DNA from 4 places in the Bradyrhizobium sp. UFLA03-84 genome. Region 4 is predicted to be linked to each of the others. Evidence: predicted binding sites of a transcription regulator. Region 4 holds the regulator's gene; each other region holds the start of a gene.
The links. Region 4 encodes PhoB, which activates phosphate uptake and scavenging genes when phosphate is short. Its sites were predicted from a motif close to TGTCATNNANCTGTCAT; they were not measured.
Positions count from the first base shown of each region.

Region 1: CK489_RS25450 (DUF47 domain-containing protein) is a predicted target of PhoB. The motif match lies at 5,272-5,288, and genes of this name have one in related genera.
Region 2: phnC (phosphonate ABC transporter ATP-binding protein) is a predicted target of PhoB. The motif match lies at 5,671-5,687, and genes of this name have one in related genera.
Region 3: CK489_RS40145 (esterase-like activity of phytase family protein) is a predicted target of PhoB. The motif match lies at 5,353-5,369, and genes of this name have one in related genera.

Region 1 is NZ_NSJY01000014.1:827,900-835,815, forward strand. It holds gene CK489_RS25420 (hypothetical protein) at 1-75, opposite strand, end outside; gene CK489_RS25425 (ABC transporter ATP-binding protein) at 532-1,287, shown strand; gene CK489_RS25430 (ABC transporter ATP-binding protein) at 1,280-2,023, shown strand; gene CK489_RS25435 (ABC transporter substrate-binding protein) at 2,065-3,285, shown strand; gene CK489_RS25440 (branched-chain amino acid ABC transporter permease) at 3,350-4,213, shown strand; gene CK489_RS25445 (branched-chain amino acid ABC transporter permease) at 4,215-5,183, shown strand; gene CK489_RS25450 (DUF47 domain-containing protein) at 5,328-5,972, shown strand; gene CK489_RS25455 (inorganic phosphate transporter) at 5,987-6,991, shown strand; gene sugE (quaternary ammonium compound efflux SMR transporter SugE) at 7,051-7,365, opposite strand; gene CK489_RS25465 (peptide chain release factor 3) at 7,519-7,916, shown strand, end outside.
Region 2 is NZ_NSJY01000013.1:1,042,582-1,050,497, reverse strand. It holds gene phnH (phosphonate C-P lyase system protein PhnH) at 1-427, opposite strand, end outside; gene phnG (phosphonate C-P lyase system protein PhnG) at 432-902, opposite strand; gene phnF (phosphonate metabolism transcriptional regulator PhnF) at 1,007-1,732, shown strand; gene phnE (phosphonate ABC transporter, permease protein PhnE) at 1,914-2,762, opposite strand; gene phnE (phosphonate ABC transporter, permease protein PhnE) at 2,759-3,643, opposite strand; gene phnD (phosphonate ABC transporter substrate-binding protein) at 3,725-4,654, opposite strand; gene phnC (phosphonate ABC transporter ATP-binding protein) at 4,730-5,545, opposite strand; gene CK489_RS19045 (LbetaH domain-containing protein) at 5,756-6,421, shown strand; gene CK489_RS19040 (alpha-D-ribose 1-methylphosphonate 5-triphosphate diphosphatase) at 6,418-7,590, shown strand; gene CK489_RS19035 (DUF1045 domain-containing protein) at 7,600-7,916, shown strand, end outside.
Region 3 is NZ_NSJY01000020.1:204,170-212,085, forward strand. It holds gene CK489_RS40120 (TonB-dependent hemoglobin/transferrin/lactoferrin family receptor) at 1-1,997, opposite strand, end outside; gene CK489_RS42545 (hemin uptake protein HemP) at 2,039-2,452, shown strand; gene CK489_RS40130 (heme/hemin ABC transporter substrate-binding protein) at 2,461-3,411, shown strand; gene CK489_RS40135 (FecCD family ABC transporter permease) at 3,408-4,508, shown strand; gene CK489_RS40140 (heme ABC transporter ATP-binding protein) at 4,505-5,308, shown strand; gene CK489_RS40145 (esterase-like activity of phytase family protein) at 5,417-6,769, shown strand; gene CK489_RS40150 (hypothetical protein) at 6,954-7,397, shown strand; gene CK489_RS40155 (enoyl-CoA hydratase-related protein) at 7,474-7,916, opposite strand, start outside.
Region 4 is NZ_NSJY01000003.1:493,570-501,485, forward strand. It holds gene argF (ornithine carbamoyltransferase) at 1-116, opposite strand, end outside; gene CK489_RS02345 (aspartate aminotransferase family protein) at 116-1,318, opposite strand; gene CK489_RS02350 (GcrA family cell cycle regulator) at 1,817-2,329, shown strand; gene phoB (phosphate regulon transcriptional regulator PhoB) at 2,516-3,226, opposite strand; gene phoU (phosphate signaling complex protein PhoU) at 3,287-4,006, opposite strand; gene pstB (phosphate ABC transporter ATP-binding protein PstB) at 4,114-4,932, opposite strand; gene pstA (phosphate ABC transporter permease PstA) at 4,929-5,774, opposite strand; gene pstC (phosphate ABC transporter permease subunit PstC) at 5,779-6,768, opposite strand; gene pstS (phosphate ABC transporter substrate-binding protein PstS) at 6,994-7,916, opposite strand, start outside.

The DNA.
Region 1 (7,916 bases), on a different contig from region 4:
GCGCAGCCAGGCGTTCAACTGCACCCGTTGCGTGATCGATTTGACCACCGATGGATCGGCACTCTGGAATGGCATCGGCTAGCCGAAGCGTGGGGTGGTTGGGCCGCGGGCATAAAGCCGCAGCCGCGTGTTCAGGACATCGCGCTGTCGGATCGACTTGATGACCGGGGAATTGGCGTTCTCGAAATGCAAGGCTCTAGCCGTTCATAATCCAATGGCGGAAGCTTCGGCGAGAGGCGGAAATATTCTATGAAAAGGAAAGTCCGGAGCAAAACAGCCTTAATGGCGACTTTCCGAGGCGCAAAGCCCGTTCAAATACCATTCGACTAAGGATCAACCGGAACTGGTGGTATCGATACTGCACTGCACAGCTTTCCACCTTGCGTAACCGCCGCATATGACGGCATATTCCGGCCCGGAGGCGACAGGCCCCCGGACGGTTTCCAAGACGTACGGACAACCTGTCGGACATGAAAAAAGCTGGCCACGCGGGCGACGGGCTTCGCGGCGATGGCGTATGGGGGAATCTATTTGGCCGATGAGTTCATTCTCGAAACCAGCGGATTGACCAAGGAATTCGCGGGTTTCTTCGCCGTTCGCGACGTTGCGCTCAAGGTGCGTCGCGGCAGTATCCATGCGTTGATCGGGCCCAACGGCGCCGGCAAGACCACCTGTTTCAATCTGCTCACCAAATTCCTGAAGCCGACCGGCGGGCAGATTCGCTACAAGGGCCAGGACATCACCGCGATGCCGCCGGCCGACGTGGCGCGGCTCGGGCTGGTCCGCTCGTTCCAGATTTCGGCGGTATTTCCGCATCTGACCGCGCTCGAAAACGTGCGCGTCGCGCTGCAGCGCCAGCACGGGTCGTCATTCGATTTCTGGCGCTCGAAGAGCGTGCTCGATCGCTTCAATCCGCGCGCCCATGAGCTCCTGAACGACGTCGGGTTGAGCGAGTTCGCCAACACGCCGGCGGTCGAGATGCCGTACGGCCGCAAGCGCGCACTTGAAATTGCAACGACGCTCGCGCTCGACCCCGAGATGATGCTGCTCGACGAGCCGATGGCCGGCATGGGCCATGAGGACATCGACAAGATCGCGGCGCTGATCAAGCGGATCTCGGCCAAATACACCATCCTGATGGTCGAACATAACCTCTCGGTGGTGGCCAACCTCTCCGACATCATCACCGTGCTGACGCGCGGGCAGGTGCTGGCGGAGGGCAATTACGCCGACCTCTCCAAGGACGAGCGCGTGAAGGAAGCCTATCTGGGAGCGGGTCATGGCTGAGGCAAAACTGGCGGAGAGGCCCGCGGCTGCGGCCGGCGCCGAGGTGCTGACGATTCAGGACCTGCAGGCCTGGTACGGTGAATCGCACATCCTTCACGGCATCAATTTCAACGTCAGGGCAGGCGAGGTGGTGACGCTGCTCGGCCGCAACGGCGCCGGCAAGACCACCACGTTGAAGTCGATCATGGGCGTCATCAACAAGCGCACCGGCTCGATCCGCTTCGACAACAAGGAGATCATCCGCGCCACCTCGGACAAGATCGCGCGGCTCGGCATCGCCTTCTGCCCCGAGGAGCGCGGCATCTTCTCGAGCCTCGACGTGCGCGAGAACCTGATGCTGCCGCCGGTGGTGCGTCCGGGCGGCCTGCCGCTCGACCAGATCTTCACGCTGTTTCCGAACCTGAAGGAGCGTCTCACCAGCCAGGGCACCAAGCTGTCGGGCGGCGAGCAGCAGATGCTAGCGATCGCGCGCATCCTGCGCACCGGCGCGCGCTTCCTGATGCTGGACGAGCCGACCGAAGGCCTGGCGCCGGTCATCATTCAGCAGATCGGGCACACCATTGCGCGCCTGAAGTCGCAGGGCTTCACCATCCTGCTGGTCGAGCAGAATTTCCGTTTCGCCTCGACCGTTGCCGACCGCTACTACATCGTCGAGCACGGCAAGGTGATCGACGGCTTCGCCAATTCCGAGCTGTCCGCCAACATGGACAAGCTGCATACCTATCTCGGCGTCTGAACTCGCCCGAGCCAGAAAATTTAAGAACTGAGGAAATACCCATGAAGAACACGATTTCTGCGCTTCTGCTCGGCACCGCGATGGCGCTCAGCGCTGTCGGCGTTGCCTCCGCCGACGACAAGGTCGTCAAGATCGGCGTGTTGTCGGATCAGTCCGGCCTCTATGCGGACCTCGCCGGCCCCGGCTCGACGCTTGCGGCCCAGATGGCGATCGAGGATTCCGGCCTCAAGGCCAAGGGCTGGACCATCGATTTGATCTCGGGCGATCACCAGAACAAGCCCGACATCGGTACCACCATCGCGCGCCAGTGGTTCGACGTCGACAAGGTCGACACCATCGTCGACGTGCCGAATTCCGGCGTCGCGCTCGCGGTCAACAACGTCGTCAAGGAAAAGAACGGCGTCTACATCAATTCGGGCGCCGCGACCTCGGATCTCACCAACGCGCAGTGCACGCCGAACACGGTGCACTGGACCTACGACACCTACATGCTGGCGCACGCCACCGGCCAGGCGCTGGTGAAGGCGGGTGGGGACACCTGGTTCTTCCTGACCGCGGACTACGCGTTCGGCGCGGCGCTGGAGCGCGATACCACCGCGGTCATCACCGCCAATGGCGGCAAGGTGGTCGGCGGCGTCAAGCATCCGCTCAACACCGCTGACTTCTCCTCCTTCCTGCTGCAGGCGCAGGCCTCCAAGGCCAAGATCATCGGTCTGGCCAATGCCGGCGGCGACACCACCAACTCGATCAAGCAGGCTGCCGAGTTCGGCATCGTCAAGGGCGGCCAGAAGCTCGCCGCGCTGCTGCTGTTCCTTACCGACGTCAAGGCGATTGGCCTCGAGACCGCGCAGGGCCTCAACTTCACCGAGACGTTCTACTGGGACCTCAACGACAACACCCGGGCGTTCTCGAAGCGCTTCGCGGAGAAGATGAAGAACGGCGCGCCCCCGACCATGGTGCAGGCCGGCGTCTATGCGGGCCTGTTGCATTACTTCAAGGCGCTGGAAGCGCTCGGCGGCAATCCGCACGACGGCGCCAAGGTGGTCGCGAAGATGAAGACGATCCCGACCGACGATCCCCTGTTCGGCAAGGGCGAGGTCGAGGCCAACGGCCGCGTCACCCACGACGCCTATCTGTTCGAAGTCAAGAAGCCCTCGGAGTCCAAGGGCCCGTGGGACTTCTACAAGCTGGTCGGCACCGTGCCGGGCAACCAGGCCTTCACGCCGCTCGACAAGAGCACCTGTGCGCTTCTGAAGAAGTGACGATCACGCCCGCCGGCCATGGGCGTGGCCGGCGGGCTTCATCTATCCAGCGAAAGCTCATTCGATGCAGGCTCTCTACGCACAGCTTCTGGTGGGACTGATCAACGGCTCGTTCTACGCGCTGCTCAGTCTGGGGCTCGCCGTCATCTTCGGCATGCTCAACATCATCAATTTCGCGCACGGCGCGCTCTACATGATGGGCGCCTTCGTGGCGTACTTCCTGCTCAATCTGGGCGGCATCAATTACTGGTGGGCGCTGATCATCGCACCAGTCATCGTCGGCATCTTCGGCATGATCCTCGAACGGACCATGCTGCAATGGCTCGCCGGGCTCGACCATCTCTACGGACTGCTGCTGACGTTCGGCATCGCGCTGATCGTGCAGGGCGTGTTCCAGAACTATTTCGGCTCCTCGGGCCTGCCTTACTCGATCCCCGATCAGCTCAAGGGCGGCGTCAACCTCGGCTTCATGTTCCTGCCGATCTATCGCGGCTGGGTCGTCATCTTCTCGCTGGTGGTGTGCCTTGCCACCTGGTTCCTGATCGAGAAGACGCAGCTCGGCGCCTACCTGCGCGCCGCCACCGAGAATCCGACGCTGGTGCGCGCCTTCGGCATCAACGTGCCGCGCATGATCACGCTGACCTACGGGCTCGGCGTCGGCCTTGCCGCGCTCGCCGGCGTCTTGTCGGCGCCGATCAACCAGGTCCGCCCGCTGATGGGCGCCGACCTCATCATCGTGGTGTTCGCGGTGGTCGTGATCGGCGGCATGGGCTCGATCATGGGCTCGATCATCACCGGCTTCGCGCTCGGCGTGATCGAGGGACTGACCAAGTTTTTTTATCCCGAAGCCTCCAACACCGTGGTGTTTGTCCTGATGGTGGTGGTGTTGCTGGTGAAGCCAACGGGACTGACGGGACGGGCGGCCTGATATGTCAGCATTGACCGACGATACACTTCCGGTGACGCCGCGCGCGATGCGCGACGAGATGATCGTATTCGCCGTGATGGCCGCACTGCTGGCGGTGGTGCCGTTCACGGGGATCTATCCGTTCTTCGTGATGCAGGCGCTGTGCTTTGCGCTGCTCGCCTGCGCCTTCAACCTGCTGATCGGCTATGGCGGCCTGCTGTCGTTCGGCCATGCCATGTTCCTCGGCACCGCCGGCTACGTCTCGGCGCATGCGCTGAAGGTCTGGGGGCTGCCGCCGGAGCTCGGCATCGTGGTCGGCACGGCTGCTGCGGCCTTGCTCGGACTCGTCACCGGCTACATCTCGATCAAGCGCCAGGGCATCTACTTCTCGATGATCACGCTGGCGCTGTCGCAGCTGCTTTACTTCCTCTATCTGCAGGCGCCGTTCACCCACGGTGAGGACGGCATCCAGGGCATCCCGCAGGGCCATCTGCTCGGGATATTCGATCTGTCGAAGCCGATCGTGCTGTACTACGTCGTGCTGGTCGGCTTCCTGGCGGGCTTCCTGCTGATCTACCGGACCATCAACTCGCCGTTCGGCGAGGTGTTGAAGTCGATCCGCGAGAACGAACCGCGCGCGATTTCGCTCGGCTACAAGACCGACCAGTACAAGCTGCTTGCCTTCATCCTGTCGGGCACGCTGGCGGGCTTCGCCGGCTCGCTGAAGGTGTTCGTGGCGCAGAACGCCTCGCTGACCGACGTGCACTGGTCGATGTCCGGTGAAATCGTGCTGATGACGCTGGTCGGCGGCCTCGGCACCATCTTCGGTCCGGTGGTCGGCGCCTTCGTGATCATCGCCATGCAGCAATATCTTGCCGGTTTCGGCCAGTGGGTGACGGTGATCCAGGGCGTGATCTTCGTCTCCTGCGTGCTGCTGTTCCGGCGCGGCCTTGTCGGCGAGCTGGCCCACCTGTTGCGGCGGTCGCTGTAGGGCAGGCCGGGCGAATTTCGGCCGATATAGCGGTGGACGACCGACCGTTCGGGCGGTCGTGTCCGGTATTTTCCCCGCCGGATGCTCTATGACAGTTCTGTGACAGTCGTTAAAAGGGCTGTCCCGGAACGATGGAACTGAGACATGCTGCGCTGGTTTCGCGCCTTTCTGCCCAAGGAAGAGCGCTTTTTCGACCTGTTCGCCCGCCACGCCCAGACCTCGGTGCAGTGCTCGTTGGCGCTGCAGGACATGCTGAAGGGCGGGGATGAGACCCCGGTCTTCTGCCAGCGGGTCAATCAGTTCGAGAACGACGCCGACAGTGTCACCCGCGAGGTGCTGACTGCGGTTCGCCGTACCTTCATCACCCCGTTCGACCGCGGCGACATCAAGAACCTGATCACGTCGATGGATGACGCGGTCGACCAGATGCAGGCGACCGCAAAGGCGGTCATGCTGTTCGAGGTGCGCGAGTTCGAGCCGCCGATGCGCGAGATCGGCACGCTTATCGTGGAATGCGCCAATCTGGTCGTCCGCGCGCTGCCCTTGTTGCAGGGCATCGGCCAGAACGTCTCGATGCTGACCCAGATCACCGAGGAACTGACCAAGCTCGAGGGCCGGGTCGACGATCTCCATGACATCGGGCTCAAGGAATTGTTCCTGAAGCACCGCGATGCCAACACGATGGACTTCATCGTCGGTGCTGAGATCTACGATCACCTCGAGAAGGTGGCCGACCGTTTCGACGACGTCGCCAACGAGATCAATTCGATCGTGATCGAACAGGTTTAGGGCAGGGCCATCTCGTGGACGCCACGCTGGGTCTTCCGGTCCTGACCATCCTGATCGCGGTCGCGCTGCTGTTCGACTTCCTGAACGGCCTGCACGATGCCGCCAACTCGATCGCGACCATCGTCTCGACCCGGGTGCTGCGGCCGCAATACGCGGTGTTCTGGGCGGCCTTTTTCAACTTCGTCGCGTTCGCGGTGTTCGGCCTGCACGTCGCCAACACGATCGGCACCGGGATCATCGACCCGGCGGTGGTGGACGCGACGGTGATCTTCGCCGCGCTGGTCGGCGCGATCGTCTGGAACGTGATCACCTGGGCGCTGGGCATTCCGTCGTCGAGCTCGCACGCGCTGATCGGCGGCCTGGTCGGTGCCGGCATGGCCAAGGCAGGCCTTTCGGCCGCGGTGTGGAGCGGGCTCACCAAGACCTTGCTCGCGATCGTGCTATCGCCGCTGGTCGGCTTTCTGCTGGCGCTGGTGCTGGTTGCGATCGTGTCCTGGCTGTCGGTGCGCTCGACGCCGTTCGCGGTCGATCGCGCCTTCCGGATCCTGCAATTCGCCTCGGCCTCGCTCTATTCGCTCGGCCATGGCGGCAATGACGCGCAGAAGACCATGGGCATCATCGCCGTGCTGCTGTACTCGCAGGGCCATCTCGGCGACACCTTCGAGATTCCGTTCTGGGTCGTGCTGGCCTGCCAGAGCGCGATGGCGCTGGGCACCCTGATGGGCGGCTGGCGGATCGTCCGCACCATGGGGCTGCGGATCACCAAGCTGACGCCGATGCAGGGGTTCTGCGCCGAGACCGGCGGCGCCGCGACGCTGTTCATCGCGACCTATCTCGGGGTTCCGGTGTCGACCACCCACACCATCACCGGCGCCATCGTCGGCGTCGGCGCCGCACGGCGGCTCTCCGCCGTGCGCTGGAACGTGGCGAGTTCGATCGTCTACGCCTGGGTGATCACGATCCCGGCGTCGGCGGCGGTCGCCGCCGCAACCTATTGGATCGTGCAGATATTGAAGTAGCGTTTTCGAGCGAAGTGAAAGCCGGTTCGCGTCAAAGGAAACGCGTCCAAAATGCGTGATTAACCGACCAGCTTCAGCCCGACGATGCCGGACACGATCAGCCCGATGCTGGCAAGCCGCATCGCGGTCGCGGGTTCGCCGAGCAGGATGATGCCGAGCGCCGCGGTGCCGACCGCGCCGATCCCGGTCCAGACCGCATAGGCGGTTCCAATCGGCAGCGTCTTCAGCGCAAGGCCGAGCAGGATGATGCTGCCGGCCATTGCGGCGAGCGTCAGGACCGACGGCACCAGCCGCGAGAACCCCTCGGTATATTTCAGCCCGATCGCCCAGCCGATCTCGAGCAGGCCTGCGATGAACAGAATGGCCCAAGCCATGACGAACCCTCCGGATAAGGCAGGGTCGTCCCCGCAGATGGGATGGTGAGGAGAAGGTCGTCCTTCCCGTGCCTATATGGGAATGGTGCGGCCACGCCGCATTGCGACAAAACGCCCTTGATTGCGCCCGTTTTCCCTGCCAAATGCCCCTCCATGTCCGATACCGCTGCAACCACCGAATCGCCGTCCCGCTCGCCGCTATCAGAGGAAGTGGCGCGACGGCGCACCTTTGCGATCATCTCGCACCCAGACGCCGGCAAGACCACGCTGACGGAAAAGCTGCTGCTGTTCGGCGGCGCCATCAACCTCGCGGGTCAGGTCAAGGCCAAGGGCGAACGGCGCAACACGCGCTCGGACTGGATGAAGATCGAGCGCGAGCGCGGCATCTCGGTCGTCACCTCGGTGATGACCTTCGAGTTCAACGACCTCGTGTTCAACTTGCTGGACACGCCGGGTCACGAGGACTTTTCGGAAGACACCTATCGCACGCTGACTGCGGTCGACTCCGCGGTCATGGTGATCGACGCCGCCAAGGGCATCGAGGCGCGCAC
Region 2 (7,916 bases), on a different contig from region 4:
GCTCGAAGGCCGGCCCCTGGGTCAGGCTGTCGACCTGCAGGATCAGCGTGGTCGACCGGTCCGGATATTCGCTGCTGCCGAACGCGAAGCGCTCCAGCGCCGGCAGGTTCGCGGCATCGCCGATCAGCGCGAAGCTCGCGATCGAGGAATCCGCGATCACCGGCGCGCTGGCGTGAAATTTCAGCCATCGCGCGACGTCCGGCGTCGCCGACATCGCGGCGTCGAGCCAGATCGGCGTGTCGTGATCGAACAGCGTCAGCGCAATCGCGGCCGAACCGCGCATCAAGCCGGCCGGCGTTCCGACATCAGCGGCGACGCGCTGCACGCTGCCCGGGCGCGCCATAGCATCCATCACGGAGCGGAACGTTGATTGCGCCGACAGCACCTTGTCGGCAAAGCCTGCGGGCATTTCGGCAATCGTCGTCATTGCATCATCCCTCACCGCGCACCATCGTGTAGAAATCGACCCGCGTCGCCGCGGTCTCAGCCGCCTTGCGGCTGCGCTCGGCATCCACAGCGGCACGCAGCGGCGCGATCACCTTGGCCTCCACCTCGCCGGACAATTCCGCCGACTGCACCATGGCGTCGCACAGCGCGATCATCCGCGCCTTCTCGGCGTCACGGCCGAGCGTGTAGCCGAAGCCGACCTCGCCGCTCGCAAGCCGCACCGCCGCGCGCGACACCGTCGCTTCGCCGAGATTGAACGGCGCGCCGTCGCCGCCGACCCGGCCGCGCAGCATCACGAGGCCGTTCTCCGGCTCGCGCAGGTTCTCGTGCTTTGGGATCGCGATCGCCGCCAGCCGGCCTGCGATGTCGGCAGCGGCCGAGTGCGCGAGCACCGTCATCGCAGCCTTGCGCTGGGCCTGCTTGCTGTTTGGTCCGGTCGAACTGGTCGAACTCATGTGCAACCTTGCGTGCGTCAAGTTGTCTATGATAATAGACAACTTGATAGCCGAGCGCCATGACTGTTTCGTGACAAGCCGAAGATTTCTGGTATCACCGCGCGATGAGCATGCAGGAAAGTTCCGGCGTCGCCTTGTGGCGGCAAGTTGCCGACGGCATCGAGCGCGGCATCGCTGACGGCCGCTTTGCCGCCGGCGAAAAGCTGCCGGGCGAGATGGAGATCGCGGAGACGTACCGGGTCAACCGCCACACGGTGCGGCGCGCGCTCGCCGCACTGGCCGAGCGCGGCCTGGTGCGCGCCGAGCGCGGCAGCGGCACCTATGTCGAAGCTCAGCGCCTGGCCTATCCCTTGCGCTCACGCACGCGATTTTCCGAAATCGTCGGCGCCGGCGGTCACGAGCCGCGCGGCCAGCTGATCGATGCCGGCGAGGATATTGCCAACCGCGAGATCGCGCGCGAGCTCGGCCTGAAGATCGGCGCCCCGCTGATCCGGATCGAAGCGGTGCGGCTCGCCGACCGGACGCCGATCTGCGTTTCCACCACCTGGCTGTCGGCCGAGCGGTTTCCCGATGCCGGCAGCGTGTTCGCCAACGTCCACTCGATGACCAAGCTGCTCGCGCATTACGGCGTGAAGGATTACCACCGCGCGTCGACCCGGATCACCGCGGCCATTGTCGATGCGACCGACGCCGCGCGGCTTGATTTGCCGCTGGGACGGCCGGTGCTGGTGGTCGACGCGACCGACGTCGATATGCTGGACCAGCCGCTGGTGACCAAGCGCTCGCGCTTCGCCGCCGAGCGCATGGAGTTCCTGGTCGAGAACGGCTGACGGCATACGCGCTCGCTCCGCACGATTTCGGAATACTGGAAATCTATCCCTGAGTTGCCCGACGCGTCAAGTTGCCTTGTCGAATGCCGGCGACCGCCGGCTCCTTTGCATGGGGTTGTTTTCGTTATTTTGGCTGCGCGCAATGGCGGCAGCCGCACGCCGGGAGAGGCGAAAGGAGAAGCTATGCTACCGCCCGCTGGCCGATGATGGCAAAGCGCAGCTTGCTGGAGATGAAGTCGATCGCGGCGACCGCGATCAGGATCATCAGGATCAGGAACGACACCTTCTGCCATTCCAGCACGCGGATCTGCTCGGCGAGCTGCAAGCCGATGCCGCCGGCGCCGACGATGCCGATGATGGTGGCCGAACGGGTGTTCGATTCGATGAAGTAGAGCACCTGGCCTGCGATGACCGGCAGCACCTGCGGCAGCAGTCCGAACCGGATCTCATGCAGCGCATTGCCGCCAGAGGCACGGATACCCTCGACCTGCTTGCGGTCCGCCGCCTCGATTGCCTCCGAGAACAGCTTTCCGAACGCGCCGAAGTCGGAGACCATGATCGCCAGCACGCCGGCGAACGGGCCGAGGCCGACGACGTTGATCCAGACCAGCGCCCAGATCAGCGTATCGACGCCGCGGATCGAGTCCAGGAAACGGCGCACCGGAAAGCGGATCAGGTTGGACGGGATGATGTTGCGCGCCGCCAGCAGGCTGACCGGCAGCGCGAACAGCGCTGCGAGCGTGGTGCCGAGCAGCGCGATCGACAGCGTCTCGCCGAGCGCCTGCATGTAGAGCGGGAACGATGAGCCGGGGTTCGGCGGGATCATCATCATGGTGATCCAGCCGAGCTGGCTCATCCCGGTGATCAGCTTGGTCGGCGAGAAGTCGAGATCGACCAGGCCGTAGACGAAGATCGCGAGCGCTGCGGCGATCATGGCCGGCATTGCCAGCCGCGCCGACGCCGGACGTTCGAACACGCCGGGGTATTTTCCGCGCAACTCAGCGGTGTCCGGTTTCGGCATCTGGCTCATCGGCGGGTCTCCTTGCCGAACAGCCGGCCGCGCAGCCAGCCGGTCGAGATGTCGATGATGAAGACGGTGACGATGATGGTGACGAGGATGGCGCTGACGTCGGAATAGTAGAACTTGCGGATCGCGACCACGAGCTCCTGCCCGATGCCGCCGGCGCCGACGAAGCCCATCACCGACGCTTCGCGGACGTTGATCTCGAAGCGCAGCAGCGCGTAGCTGGCGTAGCCCGCCGAGACCTGCGGCAGGATGGCAAAGCGCATGCAGGACAGCCAGCTGGCGCCGGTGGAGCGGATGCCCTCGACCGGCTTCATGTCGGCATTCTCGACGATCTCGGCAAACAGCTTTCCGAGCGCGCCGGTGGTGTGGATCGCGATCGCCAGCACGCCGGCCATCGGCCCGAGGCCGAACGCGATCACGAAGATCAGCGCGAACACGATGCCGGGCACTGTGCGGGCGAATTCTAGCAGCCGGCGGATGATGAAGCGCACCCACGGTCCCGGCGAGGTGTTCTGGGCGGCAAAGAAATTCAGCATAAAGGCGAACACCGCACCGGTCAGGGTGCCGACGTAACTGATCAGCAGCGTCTCGCCGAGCAGGCGCAGCCACTTCTTCAGCCCCCAGAACCATTCCAGCGGGTCGGTCCAGACCCGCGCACCGGAGTCCAGCGTCAGGATGCGGTCGAAATAGCTGAGGAAGTTGCCGAAATAGGTGAAGAACGTGTGCAGGTTCACTTCGGCGCCGAGCGCGGCGATGAACAGTGCCGCGCAGAACACCGCGGTCGCCACCGTCGCCTTCAGCCGCTTGCGCGCAACCGCCTTGCGATAGGCATCGTTCAGCGTCGCCAGTTGCTGCGCTGGAAGGATGGATATGGCGGTCGCCATCGATGCGGGCCAGTCTGCTCGAGGGAGGAACGAAAAGGGCCGGGTTGTCGAAACCCGGCCCAAGTCAGCGACGATGTGTGATCAGGAGCCCTTCTTGCGCAGGGCGTCGACGAACTTGATCAGCTCGATGGTCTTGTCGTAGTCGGCGTTGGTGACCGTCTGCCACGGCAGGTTCTTGCCGTCGGACAGCTTCTTGAAGGCTTCCGGATCCTTCTTCGGCATGTCGAGGAAGGCCTGCTTGATCTTCGCCTTCATGTCGTCGGGAAGGCTCTCGAGGTAAGCGTAGGGCGAGTTGATGATCAGGTCGGACTTCACGATGATGCGGAAGTCTTCCTTCTTCAGTGGCGTGCCGTCGCTCGACTTCACCATGTTCTTGGCGAGCATGCGGGTCAGGTTGGAATCGTCGTCGGCATTCCACCAGTTGGCGGCAACGTCGACGGTGCCCTGCGCCAGCGCCAGCACCGCGTTCTCGTGGCTGCCGGTGAACACCACCTTGGAGAAATAGGTCTCCGGATCGATGCCCATCGCGTTCAGCTTGAAACGCGGCATGTTGTTGCCCGAGGTCGAGTTCGGATCGACCAGGCCGAGGTTCTTGCCCTTGAGGTCCTCGACCTTCTGGTACGGGCTCTTGGCGAGCACGTAAAACACCGAATAGTAGCCCTTCGAACCATCGGCATTGACGTCGATCACGAACGCATCGGTCTTGACGCCGGTGAGACGGGCGCGGGCAAACGACGCCGGGCCGTAATAGCCGATGTGGATGTTGCCGGCGCGCTGGCCCTCGATGACGGCCGCGTAGTCGTTGGCGACGCGCAGGTTCACCTTGATGCCGAGTTCCTTGGTCAGATACTCGGTGAGCGGACCGTAGCGCTCGGTGACGCCGGAGCCGTTTTCGGCCGGGATCACGGCAAAGGTGATCTCCGGATATTTGGCCTTCCAGTCCTCGGCCGAAGCCGAGCCGGCGAATGCCAGTGCGGCTGCGCCGGCCAGAATGATGCGACGAGTGATCATGTTACCCCTCCTTGGTAGTTACGCCTGTTGGCCGGGCCAAATGCCCGGTCGTCCAGATTTTCGGTGATGCGACGCTCAGGCCGCGGCTGCGGTGCCGAGCGCCGGAGCAGTTGCGCCGTCGGGCGCCGGCAGCGGTGCTGCGCCGATGACGTCATTGGCCTCGAGGTCATAGAGCTCGCGGGCGATATGGTCGGTGAGCGCCGCCGGCGCTCCGTCGAACACCACGCGGCCGGCCGCCATGCCGACCAGGCGGTCGCAGTAAGTGCGCGCGAGGTCGAGCGAGTGCAGATTGCAGAGCACGGTGATGCCGAAATGCTTGTTGATGCGCAGCAGCGCATCCATCACGATCTTGGTGTTGCGCGGATCGAGCGAGGCGATCGGCTCGTCGGCGAGAATGATGTCGGGCTCCTGCACCAGCGCGCGGGCGATCGCGACGCGCTGCTGCTGACCGCCCGAGAGCTGGTCGGCGCGCTGCGCCGCAAGCTGGGCGATATCGAACTGCTCGAGCGCAGACAGCGCCAGCGCCCTGTCCTGCTCCGGCCAGACCTGCGCCAGCGAGCGCCATGACGGGATCTGGGCGAGCCGGCCCATCAGCACATTGGTCAGCACGTCGAGACGGCCGACCAGATTGAACTGCTGGAAGATCATCGCCGAGCGAGCCCGCCACTGCCGCAGCGCCTTGCCGCGCAGCGCGGTGACATCGGTGCCTTCGAACAGGATACGGCCGGAGGTCGGATCGGCGAGACGGTTGATCATCCGCAGCAGCGTCGACTTGCCGGCACCGGAGCGGCCGATCACGCCGACAAAGCTGCCCGGTGCGATCGAAAAGGACGCATTGTCGACTGCGGCTTTTGCGCCGAAACGGCACGTCAACCCTTCCACCACCAGCATGTAATGCTCCAACCGCGTCGCGTTGGGCCATCGCTATCCCCGGCGTTTTACAGTTATGTGACGGCTGCGCCGCGGTGCGGCGATCGTACACACCCTCGCGCGTCGCTCCCTTGCCGTCATCGCAACGTCATGATGTTGTCATCAAGCATCCCGATGACGAGCGCGCATCCCACGGAAGCCCAAGATTCTTCGAGATTTGCGGAGGCCCTGATGGCCGGAAAAACACTCTCGGTTGTGCCGACTGTCGACCCGACTGCGTCGGTGCGCGAGAGCAAGCTCGGCAAATACACCGAGGTCGGCGCGCGCACGATCCTGCTTGAAGTCAGCATGGATGACTATTCCTACGTCGTGAACGACAGCCAGATAACCTACACCTCGATCGGCAAGTTCTGCTCGATCGCGGCGATGACGCGGATCAATCCCGGCAACCACCCGATGCATCGCGCGACTCAGGCACATTTCACCTACCGCGCCAGCGCTTATTTTCCCGGAGAGAGCGACGACACCGACTTCTTCGACTGGCGACGTGCGCATCACGTGCATATCGGCCATGACGTGTGGATCGGTCACGGCGCGATTTTACTGCCGGGACGGAACGTCGGAACCGGCGCGGTCGTCGCCGCCGGCGCCATCGTGACCAAGGATGTCCCTGCCTATACCATCGTTGCCGGTAATCCGGCGCGTCCGGTGAAGCGGCGCTTCTCCGAGGCAACAGCGGATCGCCTCACTGCGCTCGCGTGGTGGGATTGGGATCACGAAACACTTCGTCGTGTCCTGCCCGACTTTCGCGGACTGGCGGTCGAGGAATTCCTCGACAAGTATGAGGCCGAGGCCGTATCCCAATCACAGGACAAGCAACGGAGCGCCGCATCGTGACGGACATTTTCATCGAGGGCGGACGCACGCTGGTTGACGGTGCCCTGGTCGAGACCTCGCTGCGGACCTCGGGCCGCGACATCGGCGCGCTCGACGCCGAGCAAGGCCGCGCCGCGCTCCACATCGATGCCAGCGGCCTGCTAGTGCTGCCCGGCATCATCGATCTGCACGGCGATGCGTTCGAGCGGCAGATGATGCCGCGGCCAAGCGTCGACTTCCCGACCGACGTGGCGTTGGTCGACAGCGACCGGCAGGCGATCGCCAACGGCATCACCACCGTCTTCCATGGCGCGACGTGGTCGTGGGAGCCCGGCCTGCGCAGCGCGGAAAATGCGCGCAAGCTGCTCGATGCGATCGAAGCGCTGCGGCCGCAGCTTGCCGCCGACACGCGCTTCCATCTGCGCCACGAGACCCACAATCTCGAAGCCGAAGCCGAGATCATTCAATGGCTCACCGAAGGCCGCATCGACCTGTTCGCCTTCAACGACCACAGCAATGTCAAGCCGAAGAAGCGCAACCAGCTGGCTGAGCGCACCGGGCTCTCGCTCGAGGCCGTCAACGACATGCTCGACCGGATCGTGTCGCGCCGTCCCGACGTGCCCGCCTCGATCGCGCGGCTCGCGGCGGCCGCACGCGCGGCTGATATCCGGATGCTCTCGCATGACGACAACAGCCCGGCGATGCGCCAGGAGTTTCGCGCGCTGGGCGCCACGATCGCCGAATTCCCCGTCAACGAGGAGACCGCGCGCGACGCCGCCGCGGCCGGCGACTTCATCGTGTTCGGCGCACCCAACGTGGTGCGCGGCGGCAGCCACACCGGCTGGACCAAGGCATCCGACATGATCGCGCAGGGCCTCTGCTCGGTGCTGGCCTCGGACTACTATTATCCGGCGCAGCTGCTCGCAGCGTTCCGGCTCGCCGCCGACGGCATCCTGCCACTGACCAAGGCCTGGGACCTGATCTCCTCGGCGCCGGCGCGCGCGGCGGGACTCGCCGATCGCGGCGTGCTCGCCGCCGGCCGCCGCGCCGACATCATCGTCGTCGACGACAAGGTGCCGCTGCGCCCGCGTATCGTCGCGGTGATCGCGGCGGGACACCTGGTGCATCTGGCGGATGCGAGCTGCCTCGTTCATTCGCTCGCGCCGCGCAAGACGGTTGCGGCGGCGTAGCTCAGCCCCATGGCCAACACTCCGCGCTACGCGATCTATTATGCGCCGTCACCCGACAGCGCCCTGCACCGCTTCGGCTCAACGCTGCTCGGCTACGACGCCGTTGACGGCCGCGACCTGCCGTTTCCCGGCGGCGTTGCACCCGACTGGCGCGAGGTCACCGAGGACCCGCGCAAATACGGCTTCCACGCCACGCTGAAGGCGCCAACCGCGCTCGCCGATGGCAGGACTGAGGCCGAACTGCTCGATGCCTGCGTCGCCTTCGCCGGCCAGGCCCGGCGGATTCCCGTGATCGAACCGGTGGTCGACGCCATCAGCGGCTTCAT
Region 3 (7,916 bases), on a different contig from region 4:
CCGACATTGGTCGCCGTGTTGCGGCCGCGCATCAGATGGCCGGCGACGCCCACGAACCAGTCGCCCGCATCATACATCGTCTCGAGCTCGAAGCCCTCGATGCGGGCATGGGCGATGTTCTGGTACTGGTAGAACTGGCTGAAGCGACCGAACGGCGTCGTGGTCGGCGTCGACGCGACGAGGTCGATATAACCGTCGACCTCGTTCTGGAACACGTTGATCTTGCCGCGGAACGAGTCGCTCGCGGTGAAGATGCCGTCATACCTGAGATTGACGCCGGCTTCCTTGTTCTTGCCGACCTCGGGCCGCAGCGCGGCGTTCGGCAGGAAGCAGAACAGGCCGCTGGTGCTGTCGGGACAGTTGAACAGCGCCGGCCCGCCGCCGGTGGCGTGTCCGCCCGCGATCAGGGTCTCGGTGATCGACGGCGCACGGTAGCCTTCGGCATAACTGACATAGGGCGTGAAGCCTGCGATCGGCGTAACGCCGACCGTGATCTTCGGCGACAGCCGGTCGCCGCTGGTTGTGGTATTGATCGAGGTCAGCTCGTAATGGTCGTAGCGGACGGCGCTGACCAGTTCGAGCCAGGTCGAATAGTTCTGCTTCAACTGCACAAAGCCGCCGGACACCGTGCGCTGGCCGCCCGGCGTCGTGATGTTGGAATTGCCGCGGGAATCGAAGGTCTCGACATCGTCGCGGAAGGCGTCGAAACCGTAGGTCACGGCGTTGCGCCAGTCGCCGAAATCGAAGCGCGAGGTGTTGTTGACGTCGAGGCCGACGGTGTCGAGCGAATAGCCGCGCTTGTCGCCGACGCAGCCGGAGATGTTGTTGCCGGGATTGGCCAGCGAACAGACGCCGCCGCCTGACGTGATGCGGTTGTTGTAGGTCTTGACCTGGTCGTTGTCGGTGCGATTGCCGTAGACCGAGATGTTCCAGTCGAACAGCATGTCGTCGGGCTTGGAGTACTTCCAGCTCAGCGTGCCCGTGTAGTTCCTGGCATCGGAGGCGTAGACCGAGGAGCCCGCGATCGCCGCAAGCGGCGCCGCCGTCGTGGTCGGGCCGCGGTTCTGCTGGCCGATATTGTACTGGTAGTCCTGGAAGATGCCGCCGATCTTGAATTCATGACCTTCGGCCGGGCGGATCGTCACCTTCATCAGGCCGGCCGCGATATCGTTGCCGGTATTGCCGATCTCGGTGCCGGAGCCGTCCTTGTAATTGCTCTGGGTGCGATAGACCGCGCCGCCGAACACATCGACATTCAGATCGGCGCGCACGCCGCCGAACACCGAGCCCATGCCGCGGTCCTTGTTGGAGCCGTAGGAGCCCGACATGTCGACGCCCCAGCGCTCGCCGGGCCGCACCACGTCGTCGATGTCCTTGCTGCGGAACGAAACCACGCCACCGATCGTGCCGGAGCCGTAGATGTTCGCGGTCGGGCCGCGCACCACGTCGACCCCCCCGATCAATTCTGGATCGAGGAAGAACGAGCCGTTGGCATTGTGGCCGGTGCGCTGATAGTTCTGCCGCGCGCCGTCGACCACGACGGCGACACGGCCGAAATCCTGCAAGCCGCGGATGTTGATGACGGTCGCCGGGTCGTCGCCGCGTTCCTGGAACGAAACGCCCGGGACGTTATAGAAAATGTCCGACACCCCGTTCGGCTGCAGCCCCTGGATCTTCTCCAGCGTGACCGAGCTGACCGGCGCCAGCGCGTCGATGGCGCGCTCGTCGGTCTTCGATGCCACGGCTGTGATGGTGTCGAGCGACTGCACCGGCACCGCGCCGATCTGCGCGCGAGCATTCATCAGAGGCTGCGCGGCCGCCTGCTGTTCGGCCGAAGGCTTCGGCTTGCGTTTGGCCTGCTTCGGCCGCTCAGTCGCAGGACGCGGAGCCGAAGCGTCGGCAGTTTGCGCCACACCGCTCTCCGGCAAAGCTGCCGTCAATGAAAACACTGACGCACCCAATATCAAGGCGCGCGAAACCCTAGCCCCGTCAGCCATTCTAGCCCCAGCCCAATCATTACTTTTCTGGTTTGGCTGGCGTGCGCTCCACCGAGCGGCTTGCTGGCTATGTCGCGATCCAAGCCACCCGCTTGCATCGTGATGATTGGTTACGAGCCGGCAACAAATCGGTCAAGAATGCGGCGCCGCTGTTTATATCGATTGTAAAATGCAGCCGTTGGAATGCGCCCTCGCCCGCTTGTACAAGCAAGCACTGTTTGAAAATTCGAAGGCGCAGCACCACGAGAATGTCGGCAACTTCCGGAGACAAGTTCGGCGCGGCCGAAAAGCAGGTCGTATCAGTGTCCGACGCCGCGAAAACGCTCGTCATGCGCGGAAATCGCCTCGACAGCCGCGAGCTGTTCTCGGCTGAGCGCGAGATCATCATCGTGCATGGCGAAGAGCATTACCGCTTGCGGCTGACCTCGCAGAACAAGTTGATCCTTACCAAGTGACCGCCCCGATGACAATTTGCCGCACGCTCGCCTTGCTCGCATTCTCCTGTCTGCTGCCGATCAGCGCAGCAACCGCCGAAGGCATTACCGTGCTTGACGCGCGCGGCCGCGACGTTGCGATCGACGATCCCACACGGATCGTCTCGATCGGCGGCGCGATCACCGAGATCCTCTATGCGCTCGGCTTCGAGGAGCGCATCGCCGGCGTCGATGCGACCAGCCTCTATCCGCCAGCGGCGCTGCGCCAAAAGCCCGACGTCGGCTATATGCGCCAACTGTCGCCCGAGGGCGTGCTCGGCCTGCATCCGTCGCTGGTGCTCGCGGTGCAGGGCTCGGGGCCGAAGGAAACCATAGACGTGCTGGAGGCGGCGAAAGTGCCGCTGGTGCTGGTGCCGGAGACATTCTCGGAGGCCGGGCTGGTCGAGAAGATCAGGCTTGTCGGCCATGCCATGGGCGCCGATCCGCGCGCCGCGTGCCTGTCCGCCGCGGTGGAAAGCGATCTCGCACAACTGCGGGCGATGCGCGCCAAAGTGGCAAAGCCGGTGCGCGTGATGTTCGTGATGTCGCTCCTGAACGGCCGGGCACTGGCCGCCGGCCACAAGACCGCTGCGGACGAGATCATCCAGCTCGCCGGCGGCGTCAACGCCATCGACGGCTACGACGGCTACAAGCCGGTCAATGACGAGGCCATCGTGGCGGCGAAGCCCGATGTCGTGCTGTCGATCGATCGCGGCAAGGACTCGCTGACGTCGGACGCGGTGTTCGCGCATCCGGGCTTTGCGCTGACGCCGGTCGCGGCCAACAAGGCCTTCATTTCGATGGAAGGGCTTTATCTGCTCGGCTTCGGACCGCGTACTGCGGCTGCGGCGCGCGACCTCTCGGTCAAGCTCTACCCGGCGCTGGCACCGCAAGCCGAAGCCTTCAAGCCGGCGGCGCTGAGCGCGAACTGCCGGCAATGAGCGCGCTGGCCGAGCGCAGCGCGCGTGCCAAGCAACGCCGCGCCGGCATGTCGCCGCGGCCGGCGGCCACGCTCACTTTGCTTTGCTTGTTTGCGGCACTTGCAGGGACCGCACTGATCGCCCTGACGGTCGGGGCCGCCGGCATCCCGCTCGCGCGGCTTCCGGCCGCGCTCGGGCTATGGGGCGATGCCGTGACCAGCCCGCTACTGGCGCGCGACCAGCTCGTGGTGTGGTCGATCCGCATCCCGCGGATCGCGGCGGCCGCGATGGTCGGCGCACTCCTTGCGGTATCAGGCACGATCATGCAGGGCCTGTTCCGCAACCCCCTCGCCGACCCCGCGCTGGTCGGCGTCTCCTCCGGCGGTGCGTTTGCCGCAGCGGCGGCGATCGTGTTCACCGAGAGCCATCTCGGCGAGAGCCTGCGCTTCCTGCAACACCAGTTGCTGCCGGTCGCGGCCTTTGCCGGTTCGCTGGTCACGACCATCGTGCTTTATGGCATCGCCAGCCGCGGCGGCCGGACGTCGATCGCGATCTTCCTGCTGGCCGGGCTTGCGATTGCCGCGATCGCCAATGCCGGCATCGGGCTGCTGGTGTTCGTCGCCGACGACCGCCAGCTCCGCGACATCACCTTCTGGATGCTGGGTTCGCTCAGCGGCGCGACCTGGAGCAAGCTCACGGCGCTGGCCCCAGTGCTGGCCGCGGCCCTGATCGCCTGCGTCCCGATCGCCCGTGGGCTCGACGTGCTGGTGCTCGGCGAGGCCGAGGCGTTCCATAGCGGCGTCGACGTCGAACGGCTGAAGCGGATGTCGATCGTGCTGGTGTCGGCGATGACCGGCGTCGCGGTCTCGGTGTGCGGCGTGGTCGGTTTCGTCGGGATCGTGGTGCCGCATCTGTTGCGGCTGGTGATCGGTCCTGCGCATCGCCTGCTGCTGCCGGCGTCGGCGTTGCTCGGCGCCATCCTGCTGGTTGGTGCCGACACCGTGGCGCGCACCATCGTGGCGCCGGCGGAAATGCCGATCGGCATCCTGACCGCGGCAATCGGCGCGCCGTTCTTCCTCGCGATGCTGCTGCGCCAGCGCACCCTGGTATCGCTATGAGCGCGCTGCTCGAAGCGCAGGCGTTATCGATGACGGTCAGCGGCGCCACGCTGGTCGATGCGGTCTCGTTGCAGATTGGCGCCGGCGAAATGGTCGCGATCGTCGGCCCCAACGGCGCCGGTAAATCGACCCTGCTGCGCATGCTGTCGGGCGACCTGCGTCCGTCCCGCGGCACCCTAAGGCTCAGGCAGCGCGACCTCAATACCTACCGTCCGCGCGAGTTGGCGCAGCACCGCGCGATGCTGTCACAGCACGTCAATGTCAGCTTCCCGTTCACGGTCGAGGAGATCGTCAGCATGGGCGCCGGCGAGAGCCCGCGCACCGCGGCGCGTGGCCTGGTCAGGGCGGCGCTGGACGAGGTCGGGCTGGCGCCCTTCCGTTCCAGGCAGCTGCCGACGCTGTCCGGCGGCGAGCAGCAGCGCGCGCATTTCGCTCGCGTGCTGGTCCAGCTCGCCTGCGGCGAGGCGCTGCACGGGCCGGGACTCCTGCTGCTGGACGAGCCGACGTCGAGCCTCGATCTGCGGCACCAGATCGACCTCGTCGAGACCGCGCGCCGGCGCGCCAAGCGCGGCACCGCCGTGATCGCGATCCTGCACGACCTGAATCTCGCGATGCGGTTCGCCGACCGCATCCTGCTGCTGCATCGCGGCCGGCTTGCCGTCGACGGCGACCGCGCTGCCGCGATGCGGGCCGAGACGCTGCGCAAAATCTTCGAAATCGACGCTGCGATTGAATACACCGGAGACGGCGTACCATTCCTGCTGCCGCAGACGATGCGCCCCGCGGGCCAAGCGACGTAACGCCGCAAGCCTTATCCTTTCGTAACATCGGCGATTCACAAAACTGTCAGCCGGCTGTAACAGGCACCTCGGACAACACCGCATCGTTTATCCCTTGGGAGATCAACCATGCGCCTGTCCCTGCTCTGCTCCGTCGCCTCGATCCTGCTCGCCACACCGGCGTTCGCGCAGAGCGAGGGCGAATTCCCGGCGACGCTGGCGGGACACGCCGTGATGCCGGCGGAGAGCTTCATCGATGCTCCCGCGGACGCCCCCAACGATCTCAAGACCTCCGGCAAGTACACCACCGGCAAGCGCGTCGATGCGATCGGCACCGTGATGGGAAAATCCTACGAGCGGCCGACCGGCGTGTCGCTGCCGTTCAAGGGCCAGCCGCTGCAAGGCCATTCCGGCATCAAGGCGATGCCCGACGGCTCGTTCTGGGTGATCACCGACAACGGCATGGGCTCGCGCTACAACTCGACGGACTCGATGCTGTATCTGAACCGCTACAAGATGGATTGGGCGGGCGGCAAGATCGAGCGCCAGGAGACCGTATTCCTGCACGATCCCGACAAGAAGGTGCCGTTCCGCATCGTGCATGAGGACACCGCCAAGCGTTACCTCACCGGCGCCGACTTCGACACCGAGGGCTTCCAGATCATCAACGACACGTTCTGGATCGGCGACGAGTTCGGGCCCTACATCCTCAAGGCCGACAAGACCGGCAAGATCCTCGCCGTGTTCGAGACGGTCGCCGACGGCAAGCCGGTGCGCTCGCCGGATCACTGGGCGGTGCAGTCGCCCGGCGCGCCCGGCGTCACCTACACCAACGTCAATCTGCGCCGCTCCAAGGGCTATGAAGGCTTCGCCTCCTCCAAGGACGGCAAATTCCTCTACGGCCTGCTCGAAGGACCGCTGTGGGACGCCGAAAAGAAGGACTGGGAGAAGGTCGACGGCAAGGAAGCCTCACGCATCCTCGAGTTCGACGTCGCGGCGGAAAAGTTCACCGGACGCTACTGGCAGTATGTGTTCGAACAGAATGGCAATGCGATCGGCGACTTCAACATGATCGACCCGACCCAGGGCCTCGTGATCGAGCGAGACAATGGCGAAGGCACTGCCGACAAGGCCTGCCCGCAAGGCCAGCGCGGCGAGAACTGCTTCCCCGATCTCGCCAAGTTCAAGCGCGTCTACAAGATCGAACTCTCCGACGCCAATGTCGGCAAGCCGGTCCGCAAGATCGCCTATATCGACCTGATGAAGATCCGCGATCCGAACAAGAAGGCCCGCAAGCCGCTCAACGACGGCGTCTACACCTTCCCGTTCTTCACCATCGAGAATGTCGACCGGGTCGACGACACCCACATCATCGTCGGCAACGACAACAACCTGCCGTTCTCGTCGAGCCGCGACCCCAACAAGGCGGATGACGACGAGTTCGTGCTGCTCGAAGTCGGCGACTTCCTGAAGGCGAAGTGAGGCGCCTCTCACCACACTCAACACTGTCATGCCCCGCTCAAGGCGGGGTATGACAGTGAGTATGCGGCGATCTTGGTGGTCGTCGAGACAACCCTATTCCAATGGTTGTCCTGCAATAGCCCCTCTACCGACGCGCTAGATGATGATAGCCTCGGCTGATACTTGAGTCGCTTTGGGGCAAATCATGCAAGAGAAATCCAGCCTGACCACCATCGAGGCGCTGATAGCCGCGGGCTTCGTTGTGTACCTGACCTGGGATCAAAGCTGGGGCCTTCCGCCGGCATGCATCGCCCTGATACTCGGCGTGATCGTGTACTTTTCCTATCTATACCTGATGCGCCGACTGGTGAGGCTTCATCAAAACAGCTACGGGGCGGTGGCCACGATATTGGCCCTTGCGTGGGCCGTATTGGCTTACTTCGCAACGGGCGCGCTGCAGGCGGGCTTCGCCAGCCAGATACCCGACACACTGCTCATGCATCTATGGCCGTGGATCGCGGCGATCGCCGCTTTCATTGGCGCGCTCGCCAGCAAGGTCCGCTTCATGGACGATGTTCGCGAATATGTCCTCGGCCGTCGTGCGCACTGGGACAACCAGCAATGGCTGGAGGAGAACGCCGGCTTCTAACGCGTTTTCAGCGAAGTGAACACCCAGTTCGCGTGAAGAAAACACGTCAATAAAGCGAGCGTTCACGCGGCAAGCGTCACTCCTTCCTGGTCCGGTAATCCCCGAACGTGGTGTCGCGCTGGTCGAGCTGGGCCTTCACGCTGCGGCCGTCGCGGCGGAAGCCCGCCATGTAGGCCTTGCTCGCCTCGGTGGTGAAGGCCAGCGCCTGAATCTCGGTGCCGGCGCGCATGGCGGCGCGGGCGCCCATGATCTCCATCGCACGATGCACGCTGCGCTTGTTGAGCTGCTGCAGCTCGATCGGCACCTTCGCCGCGCGCTCAGCGAAATCGAGCGTCTTGCTCTCCAATTCGGCGAGCGGAAAGGAGCGGGTCGCATAGCCCCATTCGGCGGCCTCACGGCCGGACATCGCATCGCCCGTCAGCATCAATTCCATGGCGCGGCGCATGCCGACCAGCCAGGGGTGGTACTGCATGTCGGGCGGGCTCATCAGCCGCACCGGCGGGTAACCGATCTGGGCAT
Region 4 (7,916 bases):
GCCTTCTCATGCGCCTTCAGCTTCGCCTTCATGGCGGCGCCGGCAGACAGCATGTTGCGCAGCTCGCCGAGCGGCAACTCGTTGATGTCGAGGAAGTGACGGACCGGCTTGCTCATCATCCGGCCTTCCTCGGCTGCGCCGCGGACAATGTCGCGCAGGCGCGCTCGAGCGAGGTGATCGACTGGTCGATCTCAGCCTCGGTCACGATCAACGGCGCGAGGAACCGCACCACGTTGTCGCCGGCACCGACGGTGAGCAGCTTCTCGTTGCGCAGCGCGGCGATCAGATCGCCCGACGGCACCACGGCCTTGACGCCGATCAGAAGGCCCTCGCCGCGCACCTCCGACAGCACGCCGGGATAGCGGTCGACCACGGAGGCGAGCTTCTGCTTGAGCAGCAGCGACATCTTCTGCACGTGCTCGAAGAAGCCGGGCTTGAGCATCACATCGAGCACGGCATTGGCGGCGGCGACCGCGAGCGGATTGCCGCCGAAGGTCGAGCCGTGCGAGCCCGGCGCCATGCCGGCCGCAGCCTGCGCGGTCGCCAGCACCGCGCCGATCGGGAAGCCGCCGCCGAGCGCCTTCGCCAGCGACATCACGTCGGGCGTCACACCGGTGCGCTTGTAGGCGAACAGCTCGCCGGTGCGGCCCATGCCGGTCTGCACCTCGTCGAATGCCAGCAGCAGGCCATGCTCGTCGCACAGGGCGCGCAATGCCTTGAAGAACGCCTGCGGCGCGCCGCGCACGCCGCCCTCGCCCTGCACCGGCTCGATCAGGATGCCGGCGGTGTGCGGGCCGATCGCCTTCTTCACCGCCTCGATGTCGCCATGCGGCACCTGGTCGAAGCCGTCCATCGGCGGGCCGAAGCCCTCGAGATATTTCGCCGAGCCGGTCGCAGCCAGCGTGCCGAGCGTACGGCCATGGAAGGCGCCTTCGAAGGTGATGATGCGGTAGCGCTCGGGATGTCCCTTGGAGAAGTGATAGTGGCGGACCAGCTTGATCACGCCCTCCATCGCCTCGGCGCCGGAATTGCAGAAGAACACGAAGTCGGCAAAGCTCTGCTCGCACAGCCGCGCGGCGAGCACCTCGCCGTCCGGGCTCTTGAACAGGTTCGACATGTGCCAGAGTTTGGTCGCCTGTTCCTGCAGCGCCTTGACCAGATGCGGATGCGCGTGCCCGAGCGCGTTCACCGCAACCCCCGAGGTGAAATCGAGATAGCGGTCGCCGTTGGTTGCGATCAGCCAGGCGCCCTCACCGCGCTCGAAGCCGAGATCGACCCTGGCGAAGACGGGGAGCAGATGCGACGAGGCGTTGGTCATGGCGTTCACTGCCGGTTTGAGGCCGACAATTGCCGCGCGCCTTGACGCCAGCGCAGCAACGGCCAGCTTCGGAAAACAAAACGGCCGCCTTTGCGGGCGGCACGTGGCCAACATTCTATGCTGCGGGGGGACCGTGTCAATCGCCAGGAGCCGCCCTTTTGGTGGCCTTTCTGCAATGCGCAGCGAGCGCAATCCGGAGCATTCCGGTGCGGTGGAAAAGCCTCATTACAATGCTTAACTGTGTGGGAACATGTGGACGCGCGGCCGCGGACTCTTGCGCCAGAGTCACGCCATATTGTAGCGTTTGGCCTGTCGGGTACGACATCTCGTGCGGCAGTACTGGACCCTCTAAGTAGCCTTTGTGTCTCGCGTAAACGTTCGGGCGCAACACCGTGCCCGGCGAGGGCTAAGGGATTCTGGCCGCAGGGATATTTGTCCAGATTTGGCTCGCAGCGCCGCTCCAATGACTGGCCGGCGCCATGCGAAAGGAAGAATGCGATGACGGTATTGACCTGGTCCGACGATCGCGTCGAGCAGCTGAAGAAGCTCTGGGAGTCTGGCCTTTCGGCCAGCCAGATCGCAGCGGAACTTGGCAATGTGACGCGAAACGCCGTGATCGGCAAAGTGCATCGGCTCGGCCTCTCCGGCCGCGCCAAGGCACCTTCGACGGCGGCGCCGCGGCAGCGCAAGGCGCGCCCCGCCCAGCACATGATGCGGGTGGCGCGCCCGGTCTCGCGCGGCAACACGGCGCTGGCGCACGCCTTCGAGGTCGAGATGGAGCCCGATCCGATCTCCTACGACAACGTGGTGCCGATGAGCCAGCGGCTGTCGCTGCTCGAGCTCAACGAGGCCACCTGCCACTGGCCGGTCGGCGATCCCTCGAGCCCGGAATTCTTCTTCTGCGGCGGCAAGGCGCTCGCCGGCCTGCCCTATTGCGCCCATCACTCGCGCGTCGCCTACCAGCCCGCCGCCGATCGCCGCCGGCCGTCGGCGAAGCCGCAGATCAAGTAAGCACTCGGGAAACCAGCCTGGACTGCAAAACAAATCCCCGCGCAAGCGGGGATTTTTTTGTGCCGAGTAGCTCTTCATGGAGCCAACAAGGCGAGGTCTACATCACCGGCGTCGTCCCGGCCTAGTGCGCAATTGCGCACTAGGCCGGGACGACGCGTGTTGTGGCTTGAGATTGCCCCGCGGCCGTTACGGCTGCGGCTCGGCCTTTGCGAAGCGGTCGTCGAGCGCATAGCCGGCGCCGCGCACGGTGCGGATCGGGTCCTGCTCACGGCCCGGATTGAGCAGCTTGCGCAGGCGGCCGATGTGCACGTCGACGGTGCGCTCGTCGATGTAGATGTCGCGGCCCCAGACGCTGTCGAGCAGCTGCTCGCGGCTGAACACGCGGCCCGGATGCTCGAGGAAGAACTCAAGCAGGCGATATTCGGTCGGGCCGAGATCGATCGGACGACCCGAGCGCGCCACACGGCGCTTCTCGCGGTCGAGCTCGATGTCACCATAGGTCAGCACGGTCGCAAGCCGTTCCGGGCTCGCGCGGCGCAGCAGGCCCTTCACACGGGCCAGCAGTTCCGGTACCGAGAACGGCTTGACGATGTAGTCGTCGGCGCCGGTGGCCAGCCCGCGCACGCGCTCGCTCTCCTCGCCGCGTGCGGTCAGCATGATGATCGGAAGCTGCTTGGTCTCGGGCCGCGCCCGCAAGCGACGGCACAGCTCGATGCCGGACAGGCCCGGCAGCATCCAATCGAGCACCACGAGGTCAGGAACGCGCTCCTTCAGGCGGGTGTCGGCGTCGTCGCCGCGCCCCACTGTTTCGACATCGTAGCCTTCCGCATCGAGGTTATAGCGCAACAGCGTCGTCAGCGCTTCCTCGTCTTCGACTACCAGAATGCGTGCGCTCATCGGTCTAAGTTCTTTCTGTGTGGTGATCCGTTGCCCTGACGCAAACCGAAACGCCGTCGACTATGTGTTACCCGGCACCGTGGTGGCAAAGTTGGTCATGTCACCCTTCGGGCGCTTGTCGGTGATCTGCTGGCCTTCGATCATGTAGAACACCGTCTCTGCGATGTTGGTGGCGTGATCGCCGATCCGCTCGATGTTCTTGGCGCAGAACATCAGATGGATGCAGAACGAGATGTTGCGCGGATCTTCCATCATGTAGGTGAGCAGTTCGCGGAACAGCGAGGTGCAGATCGCGTCAACCTCCTCGTCACCCTTCCAGACATTCATCGCCGCCGGCAGATCGTGCGCGGCATAGGCGTCGAGCACCGACTTGACCTGCGACAGCACGAGATCGGTCATGTGCTCGAGGCCGCGGATCAGCTTCAGCGGCTGAAAATCGCTTTCCAGCGCCGCGACGCGCTTGCCCATGTTCTTGGCGAGATCGCCGATCCGCTCGAGGTCGGTGGCGACGCGCATCGCGCTGACGATTTCGCGCAGGTCGATCGCCATCGGCTGGCGGCGGGCGATCGTCAGCACAGCGCGCTCTTCGATGACGCGCTGCAAATTGTCGATCTCGATGTCGGCGGCGACCACGCGCTTGCCGAGCGCGACGTCGCGGCGGATCAGCGCGTCGACCGACTCGGTAATCATCCGCTCGACGAGGCCGCCCATCTCGGCGACCAGGCGGGTCAACTCCTGCAGGTCGCTGTCAAATGCCTTGGCGGTATGTTCAGAAGCCATCGCTTGTCTCCCCTCAATCATGATCCCGGGGATCATGATTTCGTGTCCTGAATTTTAGCATGATCCGATCGGAAAACCGGTCTCCACTTTTCCGGATCATGCGCCGGTCAACCGAACCGGCCGGTGATGTAGTCCTGGGTGCGTCGATCGCTCGGCGAAGTGAAGATCTTGTTGGTGTCGTCGAACTCGATCAGCTCGCCGAGATACATGAAGGCGGTCTTGTCGGAGACGCGCGCCGCCTGCTGCATGTTGTGGGTGACGATCGCGATCGTGTAGTCCTCGGAGAGCTCCTGGATCAGCTCCTCGACCTTGGCGGTCGAGATCGGGTCGAGCGCCGAGCAGGGCTCGTCGAACAGGATCACCTCGGGGCGCACCGCGACGGTGCGCGCGATGCACAGGCGCTGCTGCTGCCCGCCGGAGAGCGACAGGCCGGAGGCGTTCAGCTTGTCCTTGACCTCGTTCCACAGCGCACCGCCGCGCAGCGCCTTCTCGACCCGGTCGTCCATCTCGGACTTCGAGATCTTCTCATAAAGGCGGATGCCGAAGGCGATGTTCTCGTAGATCGTCATCGGGAACGGCGTCGGCTTCTGGAACACCATGCCGACCCGCGCGCGCAGCAGATTGAGGTCGAGCTTGGGATCGAGGATGTTGGTCTGGTCCAGCATCAGCTGGCCGGTGGCGCGCTGTCCCGGATAAAGGTCATACATCCGGTTGAAGATGCGCAGCAGGGTCGACTTGCCGCAGCCCGACGGGCCGATGAACGCCGTGACGCGGTTGGTGCCCAGCGTCAGGTTGATGTTCTTCAGCGCGTGGTGCTCGCCGTAATAGAAGTTGAGGTTGCGCACCGTGACTTTCGGCGGCGCTTCCGGAAGCGGAACCTGGGGAACGTGGCCCGCGGCAGTCGTGGAGACGGAAAGCTCGGTCATTTTGCGGCCCTTTCGGCACCAAGGATACGCGCGCCGATATTCAGCGCGAGCACGGTGAATGTGATCAGCAGTGCGCCGCTCCACGCCAGCTCTTTCCAGTAGGCGTAGGGGCTCTGCACGAAGTTGTTGATGGTCACCGGCAGGTTGGCCATCGTCTTGGTCAGATCCAGGCTGAAGAACTGGTTCGACAGCGCGGTGAACAGCAGCGGCGCGGTTTCGCCGGCGACGCGCGCGGTCGCCAGCAGCACGCCGGTGATCAGACCCGACCTGGCCGCACGATAAGCGATCCGCTTGATCACCAGCGAACGCGGCAGGCCGAGCGCAGAGGCCGCCTCGCGCAGCGGATTGGGCACCAGCAGCAGCATGTCCTCGGTGGTGCGCAGCACGACCGGGATCACGATCACGGCGAGCGCAAGCGCGCCGGCGATTGCCGAGAAGCCGCGCATCGGCACCACCACCGCGCCATAGATGAACAGGCCGATGATGATCGATGGCGCGCTGAGCAGAATGTCGTTGATGAAGCGGATCACCGAGGTGAGCCTGTCGTGTCTGCCGTACTCGGCGAGGTAGGTGCCGGCGAACAGGCCGAGCGGCGCGCCGATGCCGACGCCGATCACGGTCATGATGACCGAACCGACGATGGCGTTGAGCAGGCCACCATCGGTGGAGCCCGGCGGCGGCGTGTTCTGGGTGAACAGCTGTACGCTGAGGCCGGCAAGGCCGTTGTAGAGCAGCGTGATCAGGATCAGCGCCAGCCAGGTGACGCCGAACAGCGCCGCGCCGACGCAGAGCGTGCGGATGACGATGTCGCTGCGGCGGCGGGATTTGTAGATCGGGTTCATGGCGTTACTTCCCCGCCTTCTTTTCAAGCCGCATCAGCATCAGCCGCGCGCCGGCGAGCACGAAGAAGGTCAGCACGAACAGCAGGAGGCCGAGCAGGATCAGGCCGGACTGGTGCAGACCGTCGCTCTCGGCGAATTCGCTGGCGATCGCCGCGGAGATCGTGGTGCCCGGCGCGAAGATCGACGACGAGATGCGGAACGAGTTGCCGATGATGAAGGTCACCGCCATCGTCTCGCCGAGGGCGCGGCCGAGCGCCAGCATGACGCCGCCGATCACGCCGACGCGGGTGTAGGGGATCACCACGCTGCGGACGACTTCCCAGGTGGTGCAGCCCATGCCGTAGGCGGCCTCCTTCAGCACGGGCGGCACGGTCTTGAACACGTCGACCGAGATCGCGGTGATGAAGGGCAGCACCATGATGGCGAGGATCAGGGCCGCGTTGAACAGGCTGAGATAGGACGGCGGGCCCGCGAACACCGCGCCCAGCACCGGAACGCCCTCGAAGATCCTGATCATGAAGGGCTGGAACGTGTTGGCCAGGAACGGGCCGAGCACGAAGAAGCCCCACATGCCGTAGATGATCGAGGGGATGCCGGCCAGCAGCTCGATGGCGATGCCGATCGGGCGGCGCAGCACTTGCGGGCACAGCTCGGTAAGGAACACCGCGATGCCGATGCCGACCGGAATGGCGATCAGCATCGCGATGATCGAGGTGATCAGCGTGCCGTAGATCGGACCGAGCGCGCCGAGCACCGGCGGATCGGCGGAGGGCGCCCAGCGCTGCGTCCAGAGGAAGGCGAAGCCGTATTCCTTCATCGCCGGCCAGGCGCCGACGATCAGCGACAGGATGATGCCGCCGAGGATCAACAGAACCGAGATCGCGGAGACGCGGGTGATCCAATAGAAGGTGAGATCACCCAGCTTGAAGGCGCTGAGGGCCTTGGCGCGATCGTAAGGTCCCGCGGCTTCCATCACATCGCTCTGAACAGCCATGTCTGCCACGCCTATCCCCTCTTTTTTATTTGAAACCTGCACAAACCGCCACGCCCCGAAGCGATCTTCACTGACGCATTTGGCCGGGCGTCGTTCCGGCTTGCGCCTCCCGGGGCGCGAACCCCGGGGCCACCCGCGCTTGTTGCCGCGGTGAAGGAGCCCGGGTCTTGACCGCTCAACCTGTGCCGCCCCTGGGAGGCGGCACAGGCCTTCAAAGCGTCGGACTTAGCTCTTGATGTCCGAGGACCAGGTCTTCTCGATCAGCTTGACGACCGAGTCCGGCATCGGGATGTAGTCGAGCTCTTCGGCCGCCTTGTCACCCTTCTCGAAGGCGTACTTGAAGAACTTGAGCGCTTCCTGCGAGGCCGCCTTGTCGGTCGAGTCCTTGTGCATCAGGATGAAGGTCGCCGCGGTGATCGGCCAGGAGGCATCGCCCGGCTGGTCGGTCAGGATCACGTAGTAGCCGGGAGCCTTGGCCCAGTCGGCGTTCGCCGCGGCGGCCTGGAAGGCGGCCATGGTCGGCTGCACGGTTTTGCCGCCCTTGTTGACCATGCCGGCGTAGGTCAGCTTGTTCTGCTTGGCATAGGCATACTCGACATAGCCGATCGCGTTCTTGGTCTGGCTGATGTTGCCGGACACGCCCTCGTTGCCCTTGGCGCCGACGCCGGTCGGCCACTCGACCGCGGTGCCCTCGCCCACCTTGCTCTTCCAGTCGGCGCTGACTTTCGAGAGGTAATTGGTGAAGTTGAAGGTGGTGCCCGAACCGTCCGAGCGGCGAACAACGGCGATCGCGGCCGAGGGCAGGTTGACCTTCGGGTTGAGCTTCTTGATCGCGGGATCGTCCCACTTGGTGATCTTGCCGAGGTAGATGTCGGCGAGCGTCTCGCCGTCGAACACCATCTCGCCAGGCTTCACGCCGTCAATATTCACCACCGGAACGATCGCACCCATGACCATCGGCCACTGGACGAGACCGTCCTTCTCGAGCTGCTCGACCTTGAGCGGCATGTCGCTCGCGCCGAAAGTGACGGTCTTGGCCTGGATCTGCTTGATGCCGCCGCCAGAGCCGATCGACTGATAGTTCAGGCCGTTGCCGGTGTCCTTCTTGTAGGCGTCAGCCCATTTGGAATAGATCGGGAACGGAAACG